3 regions of the Bradyrhizobium sp. BRP20 genome follow, and region 2 is predicted to be linked to each of the others. Evidence: riboswitches for the same ligand, from Rfam matches in the RefSeq annotation. Region 2 holds a riboswitch; each other region holds the start of a gene.
The links. A riboswitch is a leader RNA that binds a small molecule or an ion and turns the genes downstream of it on or off. The one in region 2 is predicted to bind cobalamin.
Positions count from the first base shown of each region.

Region 1 (4,160 bases), on a different contig from region 2:
CTCGACGATCCAGCGCTGGTCGATCTCGAAGGCGGTGCGAAAGATCGCTTTCTCGTGCTCCGACAGGACGTCGAGATGGGCGACCGATCCGTCGTGCGCGATGATCGACTCCCAGGTCGCCGAGGTGTCGGCGCCTTTCGCGGCCAGCACCTTAGCGAGGTGCGGATTGCGCACCGAGATGGCGCCGGATAGCGTCTTGTGGGTGTAGATGTTGGCCGGGATCGGCTCAGTGCAGGCGCTGGTGCCGCCGCAGATGATGCTGATCGAGGCGGTCGGCGCGATTGCGATCTTGGGGCTGAAGCGCGCCATCACGCCGCGTTCCAGGGCATCCGGGCACGGGCCACGCTCGCGAGCGAGCGCCACGGATGCCGCATCGGCATCGCGACGAAGTTTTCGGAACATGTTCAGATTGAATGACTTGGCCAGGGTACCCTCCATTGGAATGCCCTTGGCCTGGAGAAACGAGTGGAAGCCCATGACGCCGAGGCCAACGGAGCGCTCGCGCAGGGCGGCGTAGCGGGCACGCTTCATTCCGTCCGGCGCCACCGTGATGAAGTGCGTGAGCACGTTGTCTAGGAAGCGCATGACGTCCTCGATGAAGCCGGGCTCCTCATTCCACTGGTCCCAGGTCTCGAGGTTGAGCGACGACAGGCAGCACACCGCGGTGCGCTCCTCGCCGCGATGATCGATGCCGGTCGACACGGTAATCTCGCTGCACAGGTTGGAGGTCGAGACCTTGAGGCCGAGCTCGCGCTGGTGCTTGGGGAGCGCACGGTTCACGGTGTCGATGAACAAGAGATAAGGCTCGCCGGTCTGCAGCCGGTTCTCAAGGATGCGTTGCCACAGCTGGCGGGCATCGATCTCGCGGACAACCTCGTTAGTCTTCGGGCTGCGCAGAGCGAATGCGGTGCCGGCGCCCACGGCACACATGAACTCGTCGGTGACGTTGATGCTGTGATGTAGGTTGAGGCTCTTGCGGTTGAAGTCACCAGACGCCTTGCGGATCTCGAGGAACTCCTCGATCTCGGGATGGTGGATATCGAGATAGACCGCCGCCGAGCCGCGCCGCAACGAGCCCTGGCTGATCGCCAGCGTGAGGCCGTCCGTGACGTGGATGAACGGGATGATGCCCGAGGTGACGCCGCCCCTCGCCTTCTCGCCGATTGAGCGAACATTACCCCAGTAGGTGCCGATGCCGCCGCCATTGGAAGCAAGCCAGACGTTCTCGTTCCAGGTGCCGACGATGCCTTCGAGCGAGTCCGACACTGAGTTAAGGAAGCACGAGATCGGAAGGCCGCGCGTCGTGCCGCCGTTGGAGAGCACCGGTGTGGCCGGCATGAACCACAGCCGAGACATCGCATCATATAGACGTTGGGCATGCGCAACATTGTCCGCGAAGGCGCAAGACACTCGGGCGAACATGTCCTGGAGGCCTTCGCCGGCGAGCAGATAGCGGTCGGTCAGCGTCAGCCTACCAAACGAGGTCAGCAGGTCGTCGCGCGACCGATCGAGCGAAAGGTCAGACGGAGTTGGCGATCGCGCGGGGGGCCTCGGCAGGGGAGCCGGCAATGCTGGGGGCTGCACAAGACACAGTTCAGGTGTGGTAGGCTTTGCCTGCGCTGAGGGCTGCCGCACACTCGGCAGCTCAATGAGATGACCATACTGATCGAAATCGTAAGACGCCGACATCGGCAACCCCGTGATATTTGGGGGCTGGGACCGTGCGGACGACTTGCGAGGAGACCCGGCCAATGTCCCCGGCTGCAAGCGACCCACCGGGCACCCCGCCCGAGGACATGGGTTCTGTCGCGGTAGGTTTCCTGGCTCGCGGGTCTTCCCAGCGCTGTCGCGCTAATGCCTCGGAATAGCCGCTGCCGGCACAATGGGTTCCCCTTAACTCCGTGCCACCATATATGCGAATTGAAAACCACGACGACACCACATATAGAAGCCGTTGCCCAGACTCGTCAAGACGGCACAGTCAAGTTAACCAGTTGGAGCAGCCCCGAGGTCGAGGTTCGAAATTCGCCGAGCGCCTGTCCTGAGAGCCTCACTCAAAAAGCATAGATGTCTCAAGGCCTGGCCAATCGGCGAGTTAGGAGCCTCAGATGGGCGACGAGCGGCCAGGCGAGCTCGGTAGCGGCGGAACCTTCGAAGTCTTTGCAGAGATGCCGACATCTGCCGAGCCACGCAAAGGTGCGCTCGACGACCGAGCGCCTGCGATCGGCCAAGATGTGCTCAAGCCTTTGGAAGTGGCGTCGCAAATTCTCCAACAGGGGAACAGCAACCCTGGACATCCTGAATGTTGGCATCGATCGGTTCGCGGTCCGCGAATTGAGTTGGGCCGGATCGGGTTTCGGTAGCCATACGCGTCTCGCCATTCATCGCTTTCTGTGGCCCTTAGATCAAAAATTGTCTGGAGCCCGACCGCAATCGATGCAGCCGCCCGTGGCAATGTCCCACGCTTAGTGGATTTGACCCCGCCAGCTCTCACATCAGACGTGCCAACTTTGCCGAAGAGGCGATTCGTATGCTTTTCGCAGGCCGGGCGAGCCGCCTCACGTGCTCAGTTGTCTGGCCGCGAACATAAGCCGTCCTGACCGAACGCGGTCATGTCAGGTTATTGGCAATCAATCCTAACGGGATGAGCTATGCTTGAGTCTGGGTGACGAGCCGATCCGGCGGCGCGGCCTTGCTGGGTGGGAATGAAGCCGTTCGCAACATTGGCGTGAGCGGCGGCGAAGAACCGTGTTGTATCTCACCAACGACCTTGAAGCCGTGACGTTGGTAAAAGGGAATGTTTTCAGGGTTCGAGCTTTCGAGGTAGGCAACAATGCCGTTCTCATCGCATCGTTGAAGGGCGTATTTCATCAGCAACGTGCCAAGCCCTTTTCCGATCCAGTTCGGATCGACGGCAATGAGCGGCAGATACCAATGTGGCTCGTGGGGACGATGTTCGGCCATTCTCCGCCGCAAGTGTGCCATATCCTCGGTAATCTCCGGGCGCAGGGATAGCGCCATGATTGCATCCAATGCCTCCTCGTCTTGCTGCACGTTGGGAGGCAGCCACAGGGCCGCGCCACGAATCTCTCCCGCGACGTAGGCTGTGCCATGTGCAAATGCTCGGCCCCCACAGGCGTCAATGAACTGAGGCATGCTCCTAAGGTATTGCCTTGGGTCAGGCCAGCTCCAACGCATCAACGGATCCGCGGCAAAGCCGAGCACAATGGTCCAGACAGTGCTTGCACGAATGTTTGCGTTCGCAGATCTGATATCTGATTCTTCTGTCATGATGTCGTTTTCGGGGCTCTGTTTTGGCATTGGCCTTCCAAGGAGGAGCATGGCATCGACACATCTGACGGTGAGCGGAATGGATGCACCGACGGGGACCCGCCGGGTGCATTTGGTTTCCCTTCCGAGATCTCCGCCTGTCTCAGACGGCTGACGTTGACGGCCACTTCGGACGAAGGCTCCTTGGTCGGCAATGCTTGGATCTACATATTCCTGGCGGGCTTCTGCGCTTCCACGCCCTATCTGGAACCCGCCCCGCCCTTCCCAAAGGAAGCTCCGACGTTCTCAAGGTCGACACGGTTCGGGTGCAACCGTCCGCGAAGGGAATGACATGAGGACGCCTCTGAGATTGCAAGTGCGAAGAAGTCAGGGCATGGCGAACATCGGGCGATGGCTGCCTGAACCGGGCTCCGGCACGAGCAAACAGCTTGCCAGGTGTCGCGCGTCGAGGTCCAGACTAGGCAAGGAATCATCACCTCGTCTCGTATTGAGTGGTTCTCGTAAGTTTCTTGGTCAAAACACATGCTAAGTGCGAAACCTCCATTGCCAACGTCGTGTCCGCGGCCACCGGCAGAGAGAGCTTTCGTCTGCGAGAGTCATATGCGTAGTACAGCGGCTTTCCAATTATCGCATGTTGTCTGCGCTCCTTGATGTTCTTGTGTCCAACAGCTCTCGGCGCATCATCGCCGCGATTCGCGATTGTCGGATCAAGGCAACGCGACTGGATACCACGACGCTGCCGCCGTGGACCTACTGGACAACGCAACTTGGGATCGCGCGAGAGCTTTCGTGCCTTGATTGATCGTCAGACGTGTCGATCGCTCGCACAACGGCGTTAGCTCTATCGAGCGAAAACGTTGCTGTCGTGC
Region 1 is NZ_JADYVY010000017.1:109,292-113,451, reverse strand. It holds gene I6F33_RS30780 (ribonucleoside-diphosphate reductase subunit alpha) at 1-1,689, opposite strand, end outside; cobalamin riboswitch at 1,793-1,947, opposite strand; partial or broken gene I6F33_RS30775 (IS5/IS1182 family transposase) at 2,073-2,219, opposite strand; gene I6F33_RS30770 (N-acetyltransferase) at 2,650-3,291, opposite strand.
Region 1: another riboswitch for cobalamin. It lies ahead of I6F33_RS30780 (ribonucleoside-diphosphate reductase subunit alpha); the one in region 2 lies ahead of I6F33_RS20170 (DUF1636 domain-containing protein).

Region 2 (4,160 bases):
CTCATCGGACCTGTGCGCCAGATGCGAGAACTGCAAATCGGGATCGCGCTGACCGGCCGATTTGAAACTCACCACGCCTGCGAACAGGCGGCCGTCGACCTCCGGCAGCACGACATGCATCGCGAGATCGCCGGGCGACAGGCCACGCAGTGATTCCGCCCAATCTTCGCGCCGCGCCGTGGAGAGCGCGACCTGGAACACCGGACAGAATGCGGCATCGAACGGCGTCGTGCCGTCATCGCCAAGGGCCGAGAACGCGGTCGCATTGACGATCGCCGCCGCAGGATGTTGCGCCAGATGCGCGCGCAGCCAGTCGGCAACGGCCGGCGCCTTCAGCGAGGTGACGAACACGCCGTAGGCGTCAAATCCCTTCTCGCGCAGCGCCGCAATCAAGGCGTCGACCGGCCCCGTATCGGCGGCCGTGAGATAGGAGCGATAGAACGTCACGAGTGCGCGCGGCTTGCCCTCGCCAACTGGCGCGGCAATGACACCGCGCGCGGGATCGTAGAATCCCATCTCGGGCACGGTCATCTCGCCGATGACCGGGCCGGCATAGAGGCCCGAGGCCAGCGCGAGCTGCGCGATCGCGGCTTGCGCGGCGACCGGGCCACCGGAGTCGCAGAGCACCTTGAGCCGCCGCAGCGTCGAGACCGGCAGGGTCGAGTACGCATCCAGCCGCGCGTCGTCGCGGCCGTCCGCCGGCAGCACGGCGAGCACGATGTTGCGCTCTTGCGCGAGTTGCTGGAGCGCCGCGAGCCCGTATGCCCAATAGGACTCCCCGCCGATCAGGCGCACCAATATGCCCCGCGCCTGCGACAGCGTCCGTTCGATATAGGTGTCGACCGACAGCGGATGACGCAGCTCCGCGAGATTGGCCAGCCGCAGCGACGGCAGGCTGCCCCGACCGCGGCGCCAGCCGGCCGCAAACGCGGCCAAATCGGAATCCGAATACGAGAGCACCACGAGATCGGCCGGGTCCTGGCCGATGTCTCTTGGCGTCGCGGTCTCCTCAAGACCGCGGCTCTCGCGGAAGACGACGTGCATCAGATGCCAGATCCTGAAAGACCAAGTCCTGCCTTGATGGCGGCCTCGTCGATATCGCCATGCTCGCCGATCACGACGAGCTTCGACTGTCTGAGACCCGCGCCCCAGGGCTTGTCGAACTGATGGCGCACCCGCTCGCCGACCGCCTGCAACAACAGGCGCATCGGCTTGCCAGCGACCGCGATGTACCCCTTCGCCCGCAGCACGTTCTGCTCGCGCGCCAGTTTCTGGACCGATGCGACCAGCGCGTCGATGTCGGCGACCTCCGGAAGGTCAATCACGACCGAGGCAAAATCATCGTGCTCGTGCTCCTCCTCGCCGTCATGATGCGATGGCCGCGCGGCGAGATCATTCTCGGCGGCAGCGCCGAGGCCGAGAATGACGCGCGCATCGATCGCACCGTCGGTGACCGGCAGCATCGGCACGCGGCGCGGCATCTCGGCGGTGATCGCCGCTTTTGCGGCTTCGATTCCGGCTGCGCCCGCAAGATCGGCCTTGGTCAGCAGCACGATGTCGGCGCAGGCGATCTGGTCCTCGAACACTTCTGACAGCGGCGTCTCGTGATCGAGATTGTCGTCCGCCGCGCGCTGCGCTTCCACCGCAGCCGGATCCGGCGCGAAGCGGCCGGCCGCGACGGCCTCGGCGTCGGCCAGCGCGATCACGCCGTCGACCGTGATGCGCGAGCGGATCTCCGGCCAGTCGAACGCCTTCAGCAGCGGCTTTGGCAGCGCCAGGCCCGAGGTCTCGATCAGGATGTGATCGGGCCGCACCGGGCGCGCCAAGAGTTGCTCCATGGTTGGAATGAAATCGTCGGCGACGGTGCAGCAGATGCAGCCATTGGCGAGCTCGACGATGTTCTCCTCCGGGCAGTTCGCATCGGCGCAGGACTTCAGGATCTCGCCGTCGACGCCCTCGCTGCCGAACTCGTTGACGAGCACCGCGAGCTTCTTGCCGCCGGCATTGCTGAGCAGATGCTGGATCAGCGTCGTCTTGCCGGAGCCCAGGAAACCCGTGACGACCGTAACCGGGACTTTTGCGAGCGAGTTCATTCAGCGGCCTCCGGCACGACGGTAACAGGGGGAATACGGGCAAGCGACTGCTTGCGGAAGATTTCGGGACGGCTGCGCCAGGGCACGATTCCGTCGGGCGCCGCCGCGTAGGCCGCAGCACCTGCGACCACGTCCTGCGCATTCGCATCGGACAGGCGGCCATAGACATAGGACCAGCGGCCGGGCGCGCTGAGCGCGACCGAGCAGCCCTGGCTGCACGCCGACAGGCATTCGACGGGAACCACGCTGACGCCCTCGGGCACGCCGGCCTCGAGAATCGCGCCATGCAGGCGCTTGCCGGGCGTCGTCTCGCCCTCGCCAAGCGTCTGGCCGGCGCGGCAGGTGATACAGACATGAAGTGTGACGGTCATCGCCTCTTCCAGATAACAGCGGGAGGCGATGAGGCGCACGGACCATTCTCCAGAAAGGCCCGCTTCCCCGTCGCGGAACACCCCGTCCGCCGGTCCAAAACTCGTCCGCGCTGGCAGGTCTCCCGGCTTGCGGAGCAGGGTTTTGGCCCTTCGATCCCCGCCTTCCCGATTCCCTTTCGGGACTCAGTGGCTTCGGGCATCTCTCCGGTCACGGTCGCGGGGGCGGCTGCATTTTGGACCCAAATCTTTGCGGATTCGGACCCTATCGCATTCCCTCTTCGCCTGTCATAGGACAGGAACCAACGCCAGGCCACCATTTGCCGGTGGCCGCCACTTGTCAAGCCGAAGGACCGGGACCGATGACGCCTGAACCGGAAACCCACACGACCGAGGAAACCGACGCCCGCCACGCCGCCAAAATGGCGAAGAAGAAGGCCGCTCGCGACAAGATCATGGCGACCAAGAGCGGTGAAAAAGGCCTGATCATCGTCCACACCGGCGCGGGCAAGGGAAAATCCTCCTCGGCCTTCGGCATGATCGTCCGCTGCGTCGCGCATGGCTTTCCTTGTGCGGTGGTGCAATTCATCAAGGGCGCCTGGGATACCGGCGAACGGCGCCTACTCACCGGCCATTTCGGCGAACTCTGTCAGTTCCACGCGATGGGCGAAGGCTTCACCTGGGAGACCCAAGACCGCACCCGCGACATCGCTGCCGCGCGCGCCGGCTGGGAGAAAGCCAAGGAGCTGATCCTCGACGAGCGGCTGCGCATGGTCGTGCTGGACGAGATCAACATCGCGCTGCGCTACGACTATCTCGACATCGCCGAAGTCGTCGATTTCCTGACGACGCAAAAGCCTGCGATGACGCATGTCGTGCTCACCGGTCGCAACGCCAAGGACGAGTTGGTCGAGATCGCCGATCTCGTCACCGAGATGACGCTCGTGAAGCATCCGTTCCGCTACGGCATCAAGGCGCAGGCCGGCGTCGAGTTCTGAAGTCATCATGGCACGCGCGCTGATGATCCAGGGAGCCGGCTCGGACGTGGGCAAGTCGCTCATCGTCGCCGGCCTCGCGCGCGCCTTCGCGCGCCACGGTCTGCGGGTGCTGCCGTTCAAGCCGCAGAACATGTCGAACAATGCCGCGGTCACGGTCGACGGCGGCGAGATCGGCCGCGCCCAGGCGCTGCAGGCGCTCGCCGCCGGCGTCGAGCCGCACACCGACATGAACCCGGTGCTGCTCAAGCCCGAGACCGATGTCGGCGCGCAGGTCGTCGTGCACGGCAAGCGCATCGCGACGGCGCGTGCGCGCGACTACGCCGCGATGAAGCCGTCATTGATGGGCGCGGTGCTGGAGAGTTTCGAACGCTTGAAGGCGCGGGCCGATCTGGTGCTGGTCGAGGGCGCCGGCAGCCCGGCCGAGGTGAATTTGCGCAAGTCCGACATCGCCAATATGGGCTTTGCCCGCAAGGCGGATGTGCCCGTCGTGCTGGTCGGCGACATCGATCGCGGCGGCGTCATCGCCCAGCTCGTCGGCATCAAGACGGTGATCGAGCCCGACGATGCCGCGATGATCTCTGGCTTCGTCATCAACAAGTTCCGCGGCGATCCCACGCTGTTCGACGACGGCTACAGGCTGATCGAGCAAAAGACCGCATGGCGCGGCCTCGGCGTGCTGCCCTGGTTTCCGCGCGCCGGCG
Region 2 is NZ_JADYVY010000008.1:108,214-112,373, forward strand. It holds gene cobN (cobaltochelatase subunit CobN) at 1-1,044, opposite strand, end outside; gene cobW (cobalamin biosynthesis protein CobW) at 1,044-2,093, opposite strand; gene I6F33_RS20170 (DUF1636 domain-containing protein) at 2,090-2,464, opposite strand; cobalamin riboswitch at 2,559-2,783, opposite strand; gene cobO (cob(I)yrinic acid a,c-diamide adenosyltransferase) at 2,824-3,459, shown strand; gene I6F33_RS20180 (cobyric acid synthase) at 3,467-4,160, shown strand, end outside.

Region 3 (4,160 bases), on a different contig from region 2:
GTCGATCTGGATCATGGTCGCACCAGCATTCTCGAGATCGCGGACTTCGTCTCGGATCGCGAGCGCAATCTGGCGGCAGACCTCGCTTCTGGGAATATCATCACGAACAAAGGACCAGTTCAAGATCGTCACCGGTCCGGTCAACATCGCTTTCATCGGCTTCCTTGTTAGTGATTGCGCGTAGCGCCACCAGTCCACGGTGATAGGCTTCGGCCGTGCTACATCGCCAAACAGGATCGGTGGCCTGACGCAGCGCGAGCCGTAGGACTGCACCCATCCGCTCTTGGTAAATACGAAGCCGGCGAGTTGCTCGCCGAAGTACTGCACCATGTCATTGCGCTCAAACTCGCCGTGCACGAGGACGTCAAGACCGATGTCCTCCTGCCAACGTACGGCGCGCGCAGTCTCCTCCTTGAGGAACTTGTCGTATTGCTCGTCGCTTATCGCACCTCGCGCATGCGCCGCACGGGCATTCCGGATCTCTGTGGTCTGCGGAAATGATCCGATCGTCGTGGTAGGAAAAGCCGGTAGTCCGAATCGATTGCTTTGGATCTCGGCCCGACGGGCAAATGGGCTCGCGCGCCGACACATGGTCTGGTCGATCGCTCTCATCCGGACAGCGACATTGGCATCACGGATTTTCGGCGAAGTCCGGCGAACAGTCGCGGCACCTTCCGACTCGGCAAGAGCTAACGCAACATTCTGGTCGCCTGCGAGTGCACGCGCTAGGATCGCAAGCTCCCGCATCTTCTGGACCGAGAAAGCAAGCCAGCTCTTGACGTCGGAAGCGAGCCCGGTCTCGAGTTCAACATCGACCGGCACATGAAGCAGCGAGCAGGATGGGGCGATCTGTACACGATCCTTGCCGAGCTTCGCAATCGCGGGTTCGAGCCGCTGGCGCAGCGACGACAAATTCGACCGCCATACATTCCGACCGTCGACGACACCGAGCGACATGACGAGATCACTTCGGCCGCCAGCGATGATCTGGTGCAACAACTGTGGCGCTCGAACCAGATCGAGGTGCAGCCCGGCAACTGGCAGGCTCAAGGCGGTGTCCAGATTGTCGCCGAGGTCGCCGAAATAGCTGGCAACCATGATCTTGATCGCCGGCCCCTCCTTGGCGAGCCGGTCATAGGCATGTCGCAAAGATTTTCGCGTCCCCTCATCCAGATCAAGAACTAGGCTGGGCTCGTCGAACTGAACCCAATTTGCCCCACGTTTGGCCAATTCCTGCATAACCTCGATATAGGGCGGTATCAGTTCATCCAGTAGTGAGAGTGGCTGGAACGTGGGATCGGGACTCTTGCCGAGCTTTAGGAATGTGACCGGCCCGATCAGGACGGGGCGGGTCTGAAAGCCAAGGGCCTTGGCTTCCTCATACTCCTCGATCGGCTTGCGAGAGCATAGCCTGAAAGTCTGTCCCCTGTGAAACTCGGGGACCATATAGTGATAGTTGGTGTCGAACCACTTGGTCATCTCCTGCGCGGGTGCGCCAAATCCGCGCGGTCCGTGACCGCAACTCGCATCCTGGTCGTCGCATTGTGAACCGCGGGCCATGGCGAAGTACGTCTTGAGCGAAACGGATTCGGCTTTCGAGGCGTAGATCTCCGGGATGGCGCCAACCATGACACTTGTGTCGAGCACCTGGTCATACAGCGAGAAATCGTTCGATGGAATGACCGTGACGCCGATAGATTTCTGACGGGCCCAGTTCGCGGCACGCAGGCCAGCTGCGTCCTCGAGCAACTGCTGTTCGCTGCTTTTTCCGGCCCAGTAGCTTTCTAGAGCGAATTTGAGCTCGCGCCTTGGACCGATGCGTGGCGTTCCGAGCGTGGCAACAGGAAGGGAGAGAAGAGACATAGCGTTAACCCCATGTTGGGGGCAAAGGCCATGGCGGACGCAGGCAGCGGAAGTCGCGCGGTGCGACGGCTGCTTGGCGCACCACCGGGACACCCCGCCCGTGGACGAATATAGTGTCGGGGCAGGTCTCCTGGCTCGCAGGTCATCGCTGCTGTCCGGCCTTCCCGAAGCCGCGCAGGCTTCAGTGACATCGTTGGACAGCGGCTCGCCGCTCACAGTTGCGGGGGCAGCGCCGGCATATTCACCGGCTTCCCTCTTAGCTCCGGATCAAATGGAAACCGGAGAACCTCGACGACTTGGATTATCGGCAAGAGAAGTCTTCCGTCAACCTCTCAGATTATGTCTCAAGCTGATGCTGCGACATCTGCTACGCGAATGACCGTGCATCTCTACCATTGAGCTGATGTAGAAGTGCCCTCCAATCAGCGATATCGCAATGAGCATCGCAGGGCGCATGGCAGATCGGTGGAAGGGACAAATGCGGCTTGTGCGGTCGGGATTGCTGCCTCGAGCAGAACGCATTTGTCGCCAGTCCCGGCTTCCCAGCGGTTCGAGCACGTGCGCCATCCAGCCACCTTCTCGACCAACAGATCCGTGTTGAATAGGCCCAAGACACCTGGCTAAGCCAGCAACATACCCGGGCAGCACCTTTGATTTGCGGTGCCAGCCACACCCCAAATGCTCGGCGAAGATCGGCTTGGCGCCGTTCGCCATCGAGTACAAAGCGCGCTGCCTGAGGCTGTTCTCGACCTCCGGAGCGCCGCACGTCTCGAAAGGAGCGCCAAACGCGCCATGGCCCCTTGGCCGAAAGTGCCCGAAGGCATGGCAGAGATCGAAAGCCCACATTCCGGCAACGATAACCGAACCACACGGTTCAATGACGGCAAACGTGCTGCCACTTCTCATCAGGAACTTGGCACCGAGGCGTTCCGCTGTGTCGTCGAACATCCGGTGCGTGACGGGATGCATAAGCCGCGCTGGAGAGGTTGAACGGAAACATCGAGACATGCGCCAGTCGGAAAGTCGACAAAGAGGACGCAAAACCGGTGCGAATTGCCGTCTATTATCTGGCACGAAGAATGCACGTCCTCTGCATGCCCAGTCCTCCTGCTGGGCATGTCCAGCACAGCAAATTGAGGCTGTCGGTGGCAGTGAAGTTAGCGGCGCGTGACATAGAGGGGAGCGCCTGCTCGCACGGGAAAACCAGTGGTCGCCCCGTCGCGTCGCCGCTAACTTCTTGCGCTCGCGCATAACAGGTTGAAGGTTGCCCGCTCTAGAATTGCGTGTGGATGAGACCGGATAGGCCGACGGTTATGAAGAAAACGTCAGGAAGACGCGCGCTATGGCTTTGGCTCAGTCGATCCCTGATCTGCCTGGCCGGGCTGGCTGCGACGAGCAACACTGTTCGCGCTAACGACAGCCCCCTTGTCGAAAGAGTCAAGTCAACGTGGCGAGCGCAAGACGGTGAGACAATAGAACAAGTTATCTCCAACGTCTCGAAGGTGGCACAGTTCGTCCCTCGGATGTGGGGCGTCGCTGAACTTGACCAAAATGAATATGTTTTTGTTTCTTGGACCAGGCACCGGGATGATAAATCAGACGAAGAGTACGTTATCACCTGGAAGGCCGCGCTCGACGGGACGATTGAACTTGCGTCGTCCTATGCGAAGCCAATGGAATTGGGCTGGCGCGCCTTCGCGCTCTCGTTGATCGCCAGTGAAGTCAAGGATGGCGAAAGGGACGCAAATGTTGGCTTTCTGCATGACCCGGCCAACTTCAACTTTGTGACGACCATGCAAGGTCGGCTCGGTGATCTTCTGCGGCAGGGCAGCTGCACTATCGTAGATCCTGTTGGAGTGGACTACTTGCCGAAGCAGAATGACAAGCCGACCGAGAAAGGTGATCTGTGGCGCGTTTTGCTTGTGGTGAACTGTAATATCCCAGGGCCCCGCTATTTTACATACAACGGGGTCATCACTTTCGAGAAGAGTGAAGGACAAGATTGGGAGCCGCAATCCTCCTTTGCCAAGCGTATCGCGGCTTTTCCTCCTGGCTCCTGGTTCGCTCGCATGGAGCCAAAGGAACGGGAGGATTAGAAGGGAGCGAAAGGCCTCGGTAAATGATCGCGCAGAGCAAGATCGCGCCGTAGCTCCTGCAGGGCCGAACGCCTCAGAGCAACGGCAAGACTATCAGCTCTAAACTTACCGGTGTTTACACCTTGAACAGTCGCGAGCTTTCCCGCGGCCTTCAGCCGGCCATCGAGAAAATGGGGCAGCACGATTACCTCCGACTCTTTC
Region 3 is NZ_JADYVY010000018.1:40,050-44,209, forward strand. It holds gene metE (5-methyltetrahydropteroyltriglutamate--homocysteine S-methyltransferase) at 1-1,863, opposite strand, end outside; cobalamin riboswitch at 1,966-2,169, opposite strand; gene I6F33_RS31025 (nodulate formation efficiency C protein) at 3,177-3,959, shown strand.
Region 3: another riboswitch for cobalamin. It lies ahead of metE (5-methyltetrahydropteroyltriglutamate--homocysteine S-methyltransferase); the one in region 2 lies ahead of I6F33_RS20170 (DUF1636 domain-containing protein).